Regions from separate parts of the Blautia sp. HA8986 genome, predicted to be linked through region 3. Evidence: riboswitches for the same ligand, from Rfam matches in the RefSeq annotation. Region 3 holds a riboswitch; each other region holds the start of a gene.
The links. A riboswitch is a leader RNA that binds a small molecule or an ion and turns the genes downstream of it on or off. The one in region 3 is predicted to bind thiamine pyrophosphate.

Region 1 (5,789 bases), 2.3 Mb from region 3:
AACTCTTGATTTTACAAGGGCATTGAAAAAGGGCGTGTGAAAAAATGAGAAATCATTTTGGAGCACGCTTCTTTCTATGCTCTTTTAAGCCAAATCGTAGAATTGAGGAGAGATTCAGAGAATACTTTCCCCTCTCATCATAAATTCGGTTGTTTTTGAAATTATGCGGTTGTTTTTACTTTCATTCTTTTGTACCACCGGTCATTTTTCATGATTTCAAAAGTTCCTTCTGCCTGAATGAAACGATTCGTTCTGAATAATGCTCCCTGAATACTTTCCAGATTACGGATCACTTCTTGGTACATTACCGTCAACTCCTGATTGACCCGTACTGTACGGTTTCCTTTTGCCTTTTTGTATTTCTCTGCATAAGGACATCCGCTACAGGATATTTTGGATAAAAGCCATAGGTCTCATGAAATTTTTTCATGAGAGGAATAAAACAGTCCATATCTGAACGGTACCTGGATTTTTCAGTTGCTTTTTTCCATACCCAGGAATGCTTGTTTGCATTTGCTTCAAATTTTGATTCATCTATATATAAGTGCTGCAGATCGACGTGCTCGGCTTCAAAGATTTTTTGTAGGCTATGTTTTTTTACAGCTCCTTTTTCTGCCATTGTAAAAACTGCCGAATTTCACCGAAAGCCCCGATTCGGCGAAAAATATCATAGCAGGAATATTCCCCATAATGTATACTATATTTGTTAGGAAATCCAGATACACCACAAAGCAGAAAGGAAAAAAGCGTATGAAAAGAAATTGGAAAAAAGCTTTATGTGGCATTTTGACAGGTTTTATGCTTGCGACGGCGGCACCAGCTACGGTTCCGGAGCTGATCAGCGTGGCAGAAGTACAGGCGGCAGTAACTGTAGCAGCGCCGGCCATGTCTTCTATTAAGATCGTCGGAAAGAATAAGATCATTTTCAGCTGGAAACAGGTAAAAGGAACAGCCGGATACCGTGTATACCGCAAGTCCGGAAACAGCGGATGGAAAGTAGTAAAAACCATCACAGGAAGTAAGAATGTTACATTTACCGACACAAAAGTAAGCACCGGAGCACGTTATACTTATACGGTAAAAGCTTACCGGAAATCCGGAAAAAATATAATCTGGAGTAGCTATAATAAAAAAGGCCTGACAGCGATTGCAGGGCTGAATTCTCTTACCCTGAATAAGACCAGCCTGACACTGACACCGAAAAAAACTTATACACTGAAGATCAACGGCACCAGTCTGAAACCGTCATGGAAGAGTAGCAACACAAAGGTTGTCAGTGTAACTTCAGCCGGAAAGGTCACCGCAGTAAAAACAGGAACAGCGAATATCACAGCGATCCTTGGCGGCAGAAAATTCACCTGCAAGGTTACTGTAAAAAATCCTGCATCGGCTAACGCAAAACTGACGCAGAATTATGCCAAACTGAAAAAATATATCAGTCAGAAAGGCAGATATATCGAAGACGGAAGTCAGTTTATAAATGTCAAAGTAAATGAAGAAAGTACTCTGATGATCGGCTATTTGAAGAAAGAAGATAAGATAGATATTGGAATGCTGATTTCTGTGCCTTCAGATGGAGTCCTTGCCGGACTGGATATTATCGGAAACTGTGTGAAATCTGATACGGTCAGTGTGAAGTCCGCCCTGTCTTCGGATGGAGTCTTTGTGCTGCTGACTTCTTCCACAAAAGCATCTGCTTATAAAGGTCAGAATCTGACTTTCCTGTATACAAACGGAAAAAAAGCGATGACAGATCTGCAGGATTCTTCCAACATTATGATGAAAGCGACAATGATAGCAGCAAATGCTTATCTGAAAAAGAATTTAAACCTGACAATGAATGATCTGGGATTCACTGCTTATAAATAAAAGTTACTGTTCACTCCGTTCTCAGCAACACGCTTCGCGATGCACAGGATTTATGCTAATCGCATAAATCCGCGCGGTATGTCTCGGGTTTTCTGTGACCTTCGCTCACAAAAAACACCTCGCGGAATATTACCAGTGAACAGTAACCAAATAAAACCAAAATTTATTATTCTTGACATGAAGCAGAATCGGAATTATACTAAACCGTGTAAATAACAGGGGAGCTTGTGATGGCAGGCTGAGAGGAAGTCTTCAACTTCGACCCTTATACCTGATTTGGATAATGCCAACGTAGGAACGTATAAGATGAATTTACGGGAGATACCTTGGTGTATCTCCTTTTTTATTGGATGCGGATGTTTTATCCGCCTGAATATACGTAAGATCAGGATTTACAGAGAAATATTTTACAATTAAACATGGGAAATTTTGAGAGTGAACAGAGTTCATGAAGGGGTGCACCACCGCGGGTGTATTTCTTTGTGAACTCTTTTTTTACGGATTGCGAATATCCGATTGACCGGAAGAGATTGAGAATTACTTCTGACTTGGCGAAATTTCCGGAAAGGAGCGATTATGATCACAGTAAATGGTGAAAGCAGAACACTGGAAAAGCCGGTGACAGTAACTGAATATCTGGAAGCATGTAACTATGTTCCGGTGCAGGTGGTAGTAGAGCTGAATGAAGAGATCATCAAGAGAGAGACTTACGACACGACCGTGCTGAAAGACGGAGACGTTGTGGAAATCCTGCAGTTTATGGGCGGCGGAAGCTGCTGAGACAGAAAGAATAAGAACGGATACAGAAATTCCTGTTCAGAAGTCTGAAGATGGGCAGGAATATCCGGCTGTGGGATGGGCAGAATCGCAGAAAATTGCTGCCTTGAAATTGAATAGCTGAGCAGTTATTGCAGCTGAAATACAATGCAGATAAATAACAGAAAGGTGGACATAAAAAATGACAACAGCAAACACAAATGAAGACAAATTGATCCTGGGAGGCCATGAGTTTACTTCCCGTTTTATCCTTGGTTCAGGAAAATTTTCCCTGGAGCTTGTAAAAGCATGTATTGAAAAAGCAGGAACTCAGATCGTAACACTTGCCCTGCGACGTGCAAATGAGGGTGGACTTGCGAACATTCTTGACTATGTGCCGAAAGATGTTACACTTCTTCCGAATACATCCGGCGCCAGAAATGCACAGGAGGCAGTCCGCATTGCAAGACTTTCCCGCGAGCTTGGCTGCGGAGATTTTGTAAAGATTGAAGTCATCCACGATTCCAAATATCTTCTTCCGGATAACTACGAAACTATCAAAGCAACCGAAATCCTTGCAAAAGAGGGCTTCGTAGTCATGCCGTATATGTATCCGGATCTGAATGCAGCCAGAGATCTGGTAAATGCAGGAGCTGCCTGCGTAATGCCACTTGGCTCTCCGATCGGTTCAAACAAAGGAATCTGCACAAAAGAATTTATCCAGATCCTCATCGATGAAATCGACCTTCCAATCATCGTAGACGCTGGAATCGGCCGCCCGTCACAGGCATGTGAAGCAATGGAAATGGGTGCAGCAGCGGTTATGGCAAATACAGCTATTGCAACTGCAGGAGACGTTCGTGTTATGGCGGAAGCCTTTAAGAAAGCTATTGAGGCAGGAAGAAGTGCATACCTTTCCGGCATGGGAAGAACTCTGGAAAGAGGTGCAAGTGCGTCTTCACCGCTGACAGGATTTCTGCATGAGTAAAATTGATAAATGAATGATTGAACGCAGAACACTAAGCGGGGGACAGGAGCTGCCTGTGCAGTGAATCGCAGGTATTGTCTGGTTTTAATTGAAATTGAGTTTATGGATATGCATCAGTGAGAAACAGAACATTGCTGCAATATATGAGAGGAGCGACATAAGAGTAATGGCAGAAACAGTACAGGCCAGTCAGCAGGACGGCCATTTTAATGAAAGTATCGTAAATGAAGAAATTCTGGAAGATATGAAAAAGAACCGTATCGATCATATGAAATACCTTCCGGATATGGAGCAGCTGGAAGAATCTGATGTAATGGATCAGGTTATTTCTGCAATGAATGCATATGATTATGATAAATATACAGAAGCAGATGTACGAAGGGCACTTGCTCATGACAACCGTACGCCGGAGGATTTTAAAGCCCTGCTTTCGCCAGCAGCACTTCCACTTCTGGAAGAAATCGCACAGGCTGCACGGATCGAAACAAGGAAACATTTTGGAAACAGTATCTGCATGTTTACACCGATCTATATTGCAAACTACTGTGAGAACTACTGCATTTACTGCGGATTTAACTGTCATAACAAAATCCGCCGTGCACAGCTGAATGCAGATGAGATCGAAAAAGAAATGGCAGCCATTGCAGAAACCGGACTTCAGGAGATCCTGATCCTTACCGGTGAGAGCAAATCCAAATCCAATGTAGAATATATCGGAAAGGCCTGTGAGATTGCCCGGAAATATTTCAAGGTAGTCGGCCTTGAGGTATATCCGATGAATTCTGATGAGTACGCATATCTTCACAAATGCGGCGCAGATTATGTAACTGTTTTTCAGGAGACCTATAATTCTGATAAGTATGAGACACTGCATCTGGCAGGACATAAGAGGATTTTTCCATATAGATTAAATACTCAGGAGCGTGCGTTAAAAGGCGGCATGCGAGGCGTTGGTTTTGCGGCACTTCTGGGACTGGATGATTTCCGGAAGGATGCTTTTGCAACCGGATATCACGCATATCTTCTGCAGAGAAAATATCCACACGCAGAGATTGCTTTTTCCTGCCCAAGACTTCGTCCGATCATCAACAACGACCGGATCAATCCGAAGGATGTCCACGAACCGCAGCTTCTGCAGGTAGTTTGTGCATATCGCCTGTTTATGCCGTTTGCAAGCATTACCGTATCTACCAGAGAGTGCGAGCGTGTCCGTGATAATCTGGTGAATATTGCTGCAACAAAAATATCCGCAGGTGTCAGCACAGGAATCGGAAGTCATGTAGATGATATTGAGGATAAAGGTGATGACCAGTTTGAGATTTCAGACGGAAGATCTGTGGATGAAGTTTTTAATGCACTGAAAGATCATGGTCTGCAGCCGGTGATGAATGATTATATCTATCTGTAAAGAAAAAATTTATGTTCTTGGGTATGCGACAAAGTGGATTTTGAACATTCGCTTAATATAAACCTGGAACGATTACATAGGTGTCAGGGGATAATTTTTGTGGAATATGTGGAAAACCATCCACTCGAAAAAGCGATTTTTCAGGACGGGTGTGGATAACTGTCTTGCAAGGCTGATTGCGTTTTCACAAAAGCTTTCAACGGCGATAAATATATGTAAAAAAGAGTGAGAAATATATGGATAACAGCTGAAAATCAGTATAAAAACCTGTGAAATTAGCAAAAAGATCCCTGTTTCTGAAATCTCCTGAAAACGGTTTCCAATCTAACAGTTTTCATATGGACTTACTCATGTTTATAATAGCCCCAACAACAAAACACGAGGCAAACACAGGAGGTAAGTATTATGAAAAGAAGATGGAGATCAGTAGTAGCAGCTTTTGCAGCAGTAGCGGCACTTGGAAACCTTACAGGAGTGACAACCTATGCGGCGGACAGCGTCAGCATTACAAATGTATCTTATGATCCGACCAGAGAGCTTTACGAACAGTACAATAAGATTTTTCAGGAACACTGGAAAGAAAAAACAGGCCAGGATGTTGAGATCACGCAGTCCCATGGTGGTTCCGGCAAGCAGGCACTTGAGGTTGCCAACGGACTGGAAGCAGATGTGGTAACACTGGCACTGGAGTATGATGTGGATGCGATCCAGGATGCAGGACTCATCGATGACGGGTGGGTGGACAAATTTCCGGAGGACAGCTCTCCA
Region 2 (5,789 bases), 1.9 Mb from region 3:
GGAAAAGGATACACTGACGATCTTTGCGGTAAATAAGAGCCTGGATGAGGATATGGAAGTTTCCTGTGATTTAAGACAGTTTGAGAAATATAAGATCGTGGAGCATATTGTACTCAATAATGACGATCTTCAGGCAGTCAATACAGAGGCGCAGCCAGAGAATGTAGTTCCTGTAAAAGCCGGTGCAGAGTGCTCAAAGCTGGATGGCGGAAAACTGGAAGCAGTTTTTGCAAAACACAGCTGGAATATGATCCGTCTTGCGAAATAAGGGTCGGTGAAGTATAGTAAAGGCAGTTACAGAAAATGTAAATCATGCTACATTATGGGAGGTTTTTTTATGTACACACCTGCAAGGGAACGATACGAAACCATGGAGTACAACCGTTGCGGAGAAAGCGGCCTGATGCTTCCGAAGGTATCTCTTGGATTATGGCATAATTTCGGAGATACATCTGATTATGAAAATATGAAACAGCTGTGCTTCACAGCTTTTGACAATGGTATCACACAGTTTGATCTTGCCAATAATTACGGACCTGCCTACGGAAGTGCAGAGCGGAATTTCGGCAAGATCCTGGAAGAGGAACTGATGTCTTACCGTGATGAAATGATTATCACAACTAAGGCAGGCTATGATATGTGGGAGGGCCCTTATGGAAACTGGGGCAGCCGCAAGTACCTTCTGGCGAGCCTTGACCAGAGCCTGAAGCGCATGGGTCTGGAATATGTGGATATTTTTTACCATCACAGAATGGACCCTGAGACTCCGCTTGAGGAGACTATGGGGGCACTGGCAACAGCGGTTCAGCAGGGCAAGGCCCTCTATGTGGGACTTTCCAATTATGATGGAAAAACCTTAAGCCAGGCGGCAGCGATCCTGAAGGATCTGAAATGCCCCTTTGTGATCAACCAGAACCGGTATTCCATTTTTGACAGAACTGTGGAAAAAAACGGTCTCAAGAGAACTACCGGCATTTTGAAAAAAGGTCTGATTACCTTTAGCCCTCTTGCCCAGGGACAGCTGACAGACCGTTACCTGAACGGGATCCCGGAGGACAGCCGTATCCGCAAAGACGGAAGATTCCTTAAGGAAAGTGTGCTGACGCCGGAGCGTCTGGATCAGATCCGGCGACTGAACGATCTGGCAGCCCAGCGTGGAGAGAAGCTGGCTGATATGGCACTTGGCTGGCTGCTTCAGCATAAGGAAGTTACCAGTGTTCTGATCGGAGCTTCCAAGCCACAGCAGATCCTTGATAATGTGAAAGCGATCCACTGTGCACCGTTTACAGCTGAGGAGCTGCGTCTGATCGACGAGATTTCAAAATAAGATTTATTATGATAAATGCCTGGATTTTTTCGTCCGGGAAGAGAGGTTTGACAACGGGATAGGTGTGTGCTATATTGAAAAACAGAAAAAAAAGAGCCAGCGGGAGCTTGTGTGACAGGCTGAGAGGAAGATAGATCTTCGACCGTACCTGATTTGGGTAATGCCAACGGAGGGATTGTGATATAAGAGCGTGTCTCCGTGGATTTTTGCCAGAGGATGCGCTCTTTTTTGATGCAGAAATGGAACTGGGATGATCCGGTAATGTGTTGCGGATATGAAGGTGACAGAGATTGCATGTGGAGCTTCTGCGGAGAGCGGGCAGGAAGGGGAGCGCCTTAATGTCTGGCAGGGGAGTGATATTCCGGAGGATTTTTTCGGAAGGATCATGTAAGCGATGGGAATCCGTGTTTTCGGAGTGAGAGGAAGTAAGGGAACTTCGACCGCCAAAATCTAAGGGCAGACTGCAGCAGACGGGAAGTTTTTGCCCGGGATCTGACAGGGATCTGCCTGATATTTCAGGGAGGAAAACACAATGGAAAAACAAAGGATGCACACGCTTCGTATGGTAATGCTGGCAATGATGGTTGCGATCGGTGTCGTTATTTCACCGATTCTGAGGATTGAGGGAATGTGCCCCACGGCGCATCTTGTCAATATCGTATGCTCGGTTCTGATGGGACCGTGGTACTCACTTCTCTGCGCGACCATGATCGGCGTGATCCGTATGATGTTTATGGGAATCCCGCCACTTGCACTGACAGGTGCAGTATTTGGCGCGTTTCTTTCAGGTGTGTTCTACAGACTTTCCAAAGGTAAGATCATCTGCGCGGTGATCGGTGAGATCTTTGGAACGGGTATCATCGGGTCTATGGTTTCTTATCCGGTGATGGCATTCCTGATGGGAAGAGGCGGACTGACAGCATTTTATTATACGCCGATGTTCCTTGCAGCAACCACAATGGGAGGATGTGTTGCCTATATTTTCCTGAAGGCTCTGAGTAAAGCAGGTCTTTTGGTGAAATTCCAGGCAGCTTTGGGTTCAAAAACATATGAGACAAAGAATTTTACAACTGCGAAAGCTAATTAAAGAAGAAAAGCCGCTGATCCATTGCATCACCAATCCGATCTCGATCCATGATTGTGCCAACGTGATCCTTGCAGTGGGTGCAAGGCCGATCATGGCGGAGCATCCGGCAGAGGTGGCAGATATTACGGCATCGGCTGGTGCGCTGATGCTGAATCTCGGGAATATTACCGATGCCAGGATCGAGTCAATGAAGCGTTCTATGAGAACTGCGATGGAAAAAAAGATCCCGGTTCTTCTGGATCTGGTAGGGGTTGCATGCAGTGATCTCAGGCTGGATCTGGCGAGGGAGCTTTTAAGCATCGGCCATCCGGCGGTATTGAAGGGAAATATGTCAGAGCTTTTGGCTGTTTCCGGGCTGCCGTCCCATGCGATCGGGATCGATGCGGGTGTCGAGGATGCCCTGACTGAGGAAAATATCGATGGAGTCAGTGAGGTGCTTAAGGCTTTTTCCAGAAATAATCAGGCGATCGTGCTGGCAACCGGGAAACAGGATTTTGTTACGGATGGTGAACGGGTTGTTCTGGTGCAAAATGGCAGTGCGGCGCTGTCCGGGATCACAGGAACCGGTTGTATGGTTGGTGCACTGACTGCGGCATTTTTGCCGGGGCGCGAAGATAATATTGCAAAAGAGATGACGGATAGTATAGAGGCAGGTGTCTGGTCTGGCGGTGAGATAGGATTAAATGAGAGATCCGGGAATTATCTGGCTGCGGCAGTTCTTGGTACTGCACTTATGGGTATCGCTGGTGAGGAAGCGGAGAAGATTTCCCGCGGTCCGGGAAGTTTTCAGGTAAATCTGCTGGATGAGATTTATGGACTTTCGGATCGGCAGCTGCTGGATCTGTTGAAGATTGAAATGTACTGAAAAAGAGGGGATTAGGATGGATAGAAAAGATTTGGATGTAACGTTGTATCTGGTGACGGATAGTTCTTATCATACGGAGGAGTCCTTGCTCCGTACAGTTGAGGAGGCTTGTAAGGGTGGCGTGACTCTGGTCCAGCTTCGCGAGAAGAATAAGGGTGGACGGGAGTATCTGGATAAGGCTTTTAAGGTGAAGGAGATCACAGATCGTTACAATGTGCCGCTGATCATTGATGATCGTGTGGATGTGGCGCTGGCCTGTGATGCGGCTGGTGTGCATGTTGGAGCTTCTGATATTCCGGTTGCTGTGGCAAGGAAGCTGATGGGACCGGATAAGATCGTGGGGGCTACTGCCAAGACGGTGGAGGCTGCTGTGAAGGCTTATGAGGATGGAGCGGATTATCTTGGTGTAGGGGCGATTTATCCTACTACTACCAAGGTTGTGACGATCCTTACCAAGGTTTCTACATTGAAGGATATCTGTGAGGCGGTTCCGATTCCGGCGGTTGCGATCGGGGGATTGAATGCCGGGAATATGGATGTGCTTGAGGGTGCAGGCATGAGTGGTATGGCGGTTGTTTCTGCGATCATGAAGGCAGAGGATCCGAAGAAGAATGCGCAGGAGCTGAAGGAAAGAATTGTTGCTTTGATGGGAAAGTGATTTAGAAAGTGACTTAGAAAATGAGTGGAGAACAGTGGTGGATTTGAGGTTCATTGCTGTTCTTTTTTTGTTGAAATACGGACGCCTCACGGGCTGGTTTTTCAAGACGGCAGGGGAAGGTGGCTGCTCGGAAGTTTGGGCGTGAATGTTGGTTTGAGTGGTCTGCCGGGAATGAGATGTGAGGCACTTCGCTGTCGAATGTTGTTGAGATTTTTGGATGAAATTTGAGTGATTTTTATTATAGCATGTGGTATGGTTGTTATATCTTATAAGATCTTTTGTCTGTATGGACGTTCTTGGAGCTTCGAGTTCTGAAGCATTTTCCATTTTTGGTACTGTGAAAGTTGCTGTTCACTGGTAATATCCCGCGAGGTGTTTTTTGTGAGCGAAGGTCACAGAAAACCCGAGGCATACCGCGCGAATTTATGCAATCAGCATAAATTCTGTGCATCGCGAAGCGTGTTACTGAGAACGGAGTGAACAGTAACCTGTGAAATTTATGAAAGGCCGGTTTAGGGTGTTTTCATGTTTTATTTGTGTGGTATAATCTATATATATCAGTAGGAGTGTTAATGACTAACAATACTATATTTGATGATGTTTTCCGGACGATGGTGGAAAAGATGACGTATCTGATCGTTCCGCTGATCAATGAGGTGTTTCATACATCATATCCGGAAGATGTGAAGATCATGCACCTTAGGAATGAGCATCAGCTTGAGGATGGTGAACTGATCACGGATGCCCGACTTCTGATCGGGGATAAGGTGTATCATATTGAGTGTCAGAGTTCTGATGATACTATGATGGCGATCAGGATGTTTGAATATGATCTTGCAATTGCCTTGGAGAACAGACAGAGGATTGGAAGGAAGTTTTATGTAGAGTTCCCGAAATCTTGTGTGATATACTTGAGATCTACGAAGAATACGCCGGATGTTGAGGAAGTGGAGGTATTGTTTCCGGATGGACAGGTGTGTGTGTACCGGGTTCCGACAGTGAAGATGGAACTTTATACGAAGGATAGTATTTTCGAGAAGAATCTGTTGCTGTTGCTTCCATTTTACGTGATGAGGTATGAAAATGTAGCAGACACATTAGCTAAAGATTCGGAGAAGTTACAGGGATTGTTGATGGAATATGAAGATATAAGGATAAAACTTGAGAGAGAATTTTCAATTACTGGAAGAGCAGGTATGTATACAGATCTTAATAAATTGATCGTAAGAATATCGGATTATATTTTTCGAAAAGAAGAAAAAGTCAGGAAAGGAGTGGGTGAAGTTATGGGTGGAAAGGTTTTGCAGCTGGAGTCAGAGCGGCTTCGGGAGGAAGGTATGGCTATTGGAGAAGCCCGTGGGAAAGCCCGTGGAAAAGCGGAAGGAAAAGCAGAGGGAGAAGCAAGAATACGGGCTCTGATCAATTGTCTGATCTCGGATGGTCGTGTGGATGAGATACAGAAGATAGCTGACAGTGAGGATGTGTGTAAAGAATTGTACAGGGAATATGGTTTATAAAAAATGCCGGTGGGGATTACTCCACCGGAAGATCTCTGTGTTCTACGCTGGTGGAGAATACGATTTGTGTTTTGGTGCGGCCGAACTGCTGGAGTTCGTTGATGAAGTGGTCCAGTTCCATGGTGGAACGGAAGGCTACTTCGATGAGCATGGCGTAATCACCGGTGACGCAGTTGCATTCGATGACGTTGGGGATGGACTGGATGAAGGGGTAGAAGTCTTTTTTCTGGTAGGGTTCTACTTCCAGGTTAATAAATGCTTTTATATGATAACCGAGAAAAACCGGGTTGATCTGGGCGTGGTAGCCTGTGATCAGCCCGGTTTTTTCGAGGTGT
Region 3 (5,789 bases):
AGGATACCTGGTGTATCCAAAAGCTCCACGCTCTTGTTCAGACGGATCCACTGTTTTCCTTTTGTAACACCCGGCTTGTTTCCAGTCTTTGCACAGGCTTTTCCTGCAAATGTATTGATAAATGTTGATTTACCTACATTTGGGATTCCAGCTACCATGGCGCGTACCGGACGGTTCTTGATCCCACGTCTTCTGTCACGCTCGGTTTTCTCTTTGCAGGCCTCTGTAATAGCTGCAGAAACAGCTTTCATGGAACCTTTATTCCTGGAGTCTATGCTGACTGCATAAAATCCCTTTTCCTTAAAATATTCCATCCATGCGCGACTCTGCTTCTCATCAGCAAGATCAGCCTTGTTAAGAAGGATCATCCGCGCCTTGTTTTTTCCAAGTTCGTCAATGTCCGGATTACGGCTGGAAAGAGGAACCCTTGCATCTACAAGCTCAATGATCAAATCGATCAGCTTGATATCTTCCTGCATCTGACGTTTCGCTTTGGTCATATGTCCAGGATACCACTGTACGTTCATAATTCACCTCATTTATTTTATAAAACCAATTTTACTCTTCGGAGAAACTGTAAACCACAGTTTTCCTACAATATATTTCTTGCTTATGTTTCCAATATCACTGAAACGGCTGTCCTCACTGTTGTTCCGGTTATCTCCCAGAACAAAATATTCCCCGCTCTCCAGTGTGATAGAGCTTTCTGCAAGCCCTGCATTGGTGATATCCGCATAAGCTCCGTTCTCATCATACACTTTTCCGTTGATGTACACCTGGCCATCTTTGATAAGGACAGTCTCCCCCGGAAGTCCGATCACTCTTCGAATGTGGAGTGCTGCATCATCGCTGGCACTTGTCTTAAACACGATCACATCACCGCGCTTCGGAGAACCAAATTTATAAATAGCCCTGTTTACAAAAAATTTCTCCCCTACGGAATAAGTGGGTTCCATGGCACTCTCCTGCAGCGTCACACTCTGAAATCCGGAAATTGCCACCAAAATCGCAAAAACGATGGTTACAGCAATCTCAAATATCCATTTGACAATCCCTCGTGTCCTGTCATCGCGAAGTTTCTCTCTTGCTTCAGACACAGTTATGTTTTCCTTCAGACTGTCAATTTTTATTTTTTCTTTTAATCTCATATTCAGTCCCCTGTACAGCATAAAAATATCGGATATGATTTTATGCCTGCTGATGTAAAAAGAGGGACAATAGCAAATGTTATTGTCCCCAACTCTTTACATATGAAATTATTTTACAAGCTCTTTAACCTTAGCTGCTTTACCTACACGATCTCTCAGGTAGTTCAGTTTAGCACGACGTACTTTACCACGACGGATAACCTCAACCTTAACTACGTGTGGGGAATGAAGCGGCCATGTCTTTTCAACACCAACACCGTTGGAGCTCTTTCTAACTGTGAAAGTCTCTCTTGTGCTTCCTCCCTGTCTCTTAAGTACTGTACCCTCGAAGATCTGAACACGCTCACGTGTTCCCTCTTTGATAAGTGCGTGTACTCTTACTGTGTCTCCTACGCGGAACTGCGGTACTTCAGCTTTCAGCTGAGCGGACTCAATGTTCTTAATAATTTCGTTCATGTCTTTCTCTCCTTAATTATACTGGATGTTCTTAATACCCATATGGTAACAGAGGACCATCTTTTTTCACAACATAAGTGATTATACACTAGAAAAGTTCTCAATGCAAGAACTTTTTTCCTGGATTTTCGAGGGGTTTTACCAGCAGAGTACCTCATGTCCTGTCTCTGTGACAAGTACCATGATCTCCCACTGTGCTGACGGAAGGCCATCTTCCGTACGTACAGTCCAGTCATCGATCTCGTCTGTATAGATCTCATCGGATCCCATATTAACCATCGGCTCGATTGTGAAGATCATTCCCGGAACCATAAGTACGCCGGTATCTTCTTTTGATGTATAGCTTACCCACGGATCTTCGTGGAATTCAAGGCCTACTCCGTGGCCACCTATTTCCCTGACTACAGTGTAGCCATTTTCAACTGCATGTTTGTGCACTGCACTTCCCATATTTCCGATCGGAGTCCATGGTTTTACCTGCTCAAGGCCAAGCTCTACGCATTCTTTTGTTACACGGACAAGCTTCTCCTTCTCAGGGCTTACTTTGCCAATGCAGAACATACGGGAGGAATCAGAAAAATATCCCTGATAAATCGTGGAAACATCTACATTGACAATATCTCCTTCTTTCAGAACGATCTCCTCATCCGGTATTCCGTGGCATACCACTTCATTGATAGAGGTACACACACTCTTTGGAAAACCTTCATAATTAAGTGGTGCCGGAATTCCTCCATGGCGTACCGTTTCCTCATGTACCCAGTCATCGATCTGCTGTGTGGTTACGCCTGGTCCGATATGCTCTGCAACATAATCAAGAACTGCAATATTAATCTTGCAGCTCTCTTTGATCTTCTCAATCTGTGCAGGTGTCTTAATCAGATCATGGTCAAGAACCGCATATCCCTTCTTTTTCATGAGCTCCATCTTTTCATCAAATGCTTCATGGCATTTTTTATATTTCTTTCCGCTTCCACACCAGCACGGATCATTTCTTTCAATCTTTTTAGCCATCTTTTTCTTCTCCTTTTCGCAGTTGTATCGCTGCTTTTTCTTTTGTTTTTTATATTGTCAGATATATGATATCTGCCGCAAATCGAATGTTTTCTCTGCCTGATTTATCATAGCACAACTTGCTTTAAGATAAAAGTATTCTTTGTGTTTTTGGTTTGTTTTATATAACTTTTATATTGATATCATATCGAATTTTCTCGAAATATATGGTTTTTATTGTTTTCTCAATATCTTCTATTATAATAAGCTTATAACATATCTCTATGGAAGGAGTTTTACAAATGAAAAAGCTAAAAGATCTTCCAAACCACAGGTCCAATCCTCCGTATGGATTCCTGCCACAGGCAAAAAATATCACAGAATTCCCAACTGTGGAAATATGAATCCAAACCGTACGTGTAAGGTTACTCTCAGTCAGGCAAAGCAACGTGGTTACACTGCCTGCAAAAAATGTTATCGATAAATCAAGCGGATAAGATCATTCAATAAAAAAGATCGCGGATTCATCTTTTCTGATTATACAATGTATCTTTTAAAGATGAGCCTGCGATCTTTTTTATTATTTGATTATATCATTTCTGCGCTGCCGGCTGACGATTTCCGCCGGTTGCCATTGCCCGCATTCTTCCAAGTGCACTGGATACTGCCGGGACAGAAATCACCACAATGGTCAATATACCTTCCAGAAGAATATAACTGTAGTTATAGATGATCGGATACAATGCAGTCAGGGATTTCGGGAAATTATCCGGCATATAATCCATCCAGTAGATATATCCACCTAGCGCGTGGAATGCACCTCTTGCCAGTATGGCTGTAATATAGGCTTTCAGAAGGCCATATTTTTTGGATTTCGTAAATAATCCGGAAAGTCCCATTGCTCCGAATGCAAAGATGTAATCACAGCATACCTGAAAAAATGAAAGCACATATGGCTCCTGCAGGAACTGGAAAATTCCATATACAAGGCCTGTAAGAATTCCAACCTTAACACCGTACCAGTAACCGATCAGAACAATAAACAGCATGCTGAACAAAGTTACAGATCCGCCAAATGGCAGTTTAAACAGCTTAATATAAGATGTTACATATGCCAGGGCAAGTGCTGCCGCGCAGGTAACAAGCTGCTGTGTGGTAAGTTTTAAAGTGGATGTTTTCTTCTGAAGTAATGCAGCTATAAGAACTACAAGTACCAGAACTGCTACGATAGATGCAGTGTAACCTGCCGTTGTGAGACCGCCGTCGGCAGTCACAAGAAAATCAAACATATTCTTTCTCTCCTCCTTACGTTGGGATTACCCAAATCAAGTTCAAAGGTCGAAGCTTGTGCTTCCTCTCAGCCTGTCCGGCTCCCTTGGTCTTACCTATTGTAGCACATGGGGAAGTGGGTGTAAATATGTATGATCATGAGGTTTTTGAGAAAAAATGAGTAATAAAAACAGGTAAATGAACCAATTTTAAATGGTTTACTTACCTGTTTTACTCTTTCCTTGTAGCTTGAAAACTACATACATGGTTTTGGTGATGATTGTTAATCGTATTTTGAATCAATTTTAACCTGCGTTTCTTGGTCAAGCCCTCACCCGATTAGTAACAGTCAGCTCCATGTGTTGCCACACTTCCACCCTTGCCCTATCTACCTCGTCGTCTTCAAGGGGGTTTACTTCATAAGAATGGGATATCTCATCTTGAGGGGGGCTTCACGCTTAGATGCCTTCAGCGTTTATCCCTTCCGGACTTGGCTACCCGGCCATGGCTTTGGCAAGCCAACCGGTCCACCAGCGGTCCGTCCATCCCGGTCCTCTCGTACTAAGGACAGCTCCTCTCAGATATCCTACGCCCACGCCGGATAGGGACCGAACTGTCTCACGACGTTCTGAACCCAGCTCGCGTACCGCTTTAATGGGCGAACAGCCCAACCCTTGGGACCTACTACAGCCCCAGGATGCGATGAGCCGACATCGAGGTGCCAAACCACTCCGTCGATGTGAACTCTTGGGAGTGATAAGCCTGTTATCCCCAGGGTAGCTTTTATCCGTTGAGCGATGGCATTCCCACTTAATACCACCGGATCACTAAGCCCTACTTTCGTACCTGCTCCACCCGTCGGTGTCGCAGTCAAGCTCCCTTCTGCCTTTGCACTCTTCGAATGGTTTCCGTCCATTCTGAGGGAACCTTTGGGCGCCTCCGATACCCTTTCGGAGGCGACCGCCCCAGTCAAACTCCCCGCCTGGCATTGTCCCACCGCCGGATTACGGCGGCTGGTTAGAAGCCCAATATCACAAGGGTGGTATCCCAACAGCGGCTCCGCGGCAACTGACGTTACCGTTTCTCAGCCTCCCACCTATCCTGTACATGCAACACCGGACCCCAGTGCCAAACTGGAGTAAAGCTCCATGGGGTCTTTCCGTCCTGGCGCGGGTAGCCAGCATCTTCACTGGCACTTCAATTTCACCGGATGTATTGCCGAGACAGCGCTCAAATCATTACGCCTTTCGTGCGGGTCGGAACTTACCCGACAAGGAATTTCGCTACCTTAGGACCGTTATAGTTACGGCCGCCGTTTACTGGGGCTTAAATTCAAAGCTTCGACTTACGTCTAACCTCTCCTCTTAACCTTCCAGCACCGGGCAGGCGTCAGCCCATATACCTCACCTTTCGGTTTCGCATAGACCTGTGTTTTTGCTAAACAGTTGCTTGAGCCTATTCTCTGCGGCCTGCTCTCGCAGGCACCCCTTCTCCCTAAGTTACGGGGCCATTTTGCCGAGTTCCTTGGCAATACTTCTTCCGCCGGCCTTAGGATTCTCTCCTCATCCACCTGTGTCGGTTTACGGTACGGGTACAGTATAAACAATAGCGGCTTTTCTTGACGCATGGCTCACGGGCTTCGCTACTAAAATTCGCTCCACATCACGTCTTCCCATTGCATGGCGGATTTTCCTACCATACTGGTACCTCGCTTGTACCGGGCTTTCCATTCCCGGCTCCCGCTCTCCTTACGTGTCCCCACAGTTCTGTTATACTGCAGTACAGGAATATCAACCTGTTGTCCATCGGCTACGGCTCCCGCCCTCACCTTAGGTCCCGACTCACCCAGGGCAGATCAGCTTTACCCTGGAAACCTTGGATATTCGGCCTAGAGGATTCCCACCTCTATCTCGCTACTCATTC

Region 1: it holds a riboswitch for thiamine pyrophosphate, as region 3 does, so the genes downstream of both, thiS (sulfur carrier protein ThiS) here and AC04Q4_RS01830 (energy-coupled thiamine transporter ThiT) in region 3, are expected to answer to the same signal.
Region 2: it holds a riboswitch for thiamine pyrophosphate, as region 3 does, so the genes downstream of both, thiW (energy coupling factor transporter S component ThiW) here and AC04Q4_RS01830 (energy-coupled thiamine transporter ThiT) in region 3, are expected to answer to the same signal.

What each region holds. Positions count from the first base shown of each region.
Region 1 is NZ_JBWLUQ010000001.1:2,697,748-2,703,536, forward strand. Features, by position in the region: partial or broken gene AC04Q4_RS12565 (transposase) at 183-577, opposite strand; gene AC04Q4_RS12570 (Ig-like domain-containing protein) at 751-1,869, shown strand; TPP riboswitch at 2,077-2,184, shown strand; gene thiS (sulfur carrier protein ThiS) at 2,446-2,649, shown strand; gene AC04Q4_RS12580 (thiazole synthase) at 2,828-3,613, shown strand; gene thiH (2-iminoacetate synthase ThiH) at 3,780-5,021, shown strand; gene AC04Q4_RS12590 (sulfate ABC transporter substrate-binding protein) at 5,427-5,789, shown strand, end outside.
Region 2 is NZ_JBWLUQ010000001.1:2,351,481-2,357,269, reverse strand. Features, by position in the region: gene arfA (arabinosylfuranosidase ArfA) at 1-268, shown strand, start outside; gene AC04Q4_RS10910 (aldo/keto reductase) at 338-1,327, shown strand; TPP riboswitch at 1,417-1,519, shown strand; gene thiW (energy coupling factor transporter S component ThiW) at 1,860-2,414, shown strand; gene thiM (hydroxyethylthiazole kinase) at 2,377-3,279, shown strand; gene thiE (thiamine phosphate synthase) at 3,296-3,937, shown strand; gene AC04Q4_RS10890 (hypothetical protein) at 4,510-5,454, shown strand; gene AC04Q4_RS10885 (Lrp/AsnC family transcriptional regulator) at 5,471-5,789, opposite strand, start outside.
Region 3 is NZ_JBWLUQ010000001.1:422,502-428,290, reverse strand. Features, by position in the region: gene ylqF (ribosome biogenesis GTPase YlqF) at 1-527, opposite strand, end outside; gene lepB (signal peptidase I) at 540-1,148, opposite strand; gene rplS (50S ribosomal protein L19) at 1,257-1,604, opposite strand; gene AC04Q4_RS01835 (methionyl aminopeptidase) at 1,743-2,618, opposite strand; gene AC04Q4_RS01830 (energy-coupled thiamine transporter ThiT) at 3,191-3,886, opposite strand; TPP riboswitch at 3,883-3,984, opposite strand; rRNA gene AC04Q4_RS01825 (23S ribosomal RNA) at 4,186-5,789, opposite strand, start outside.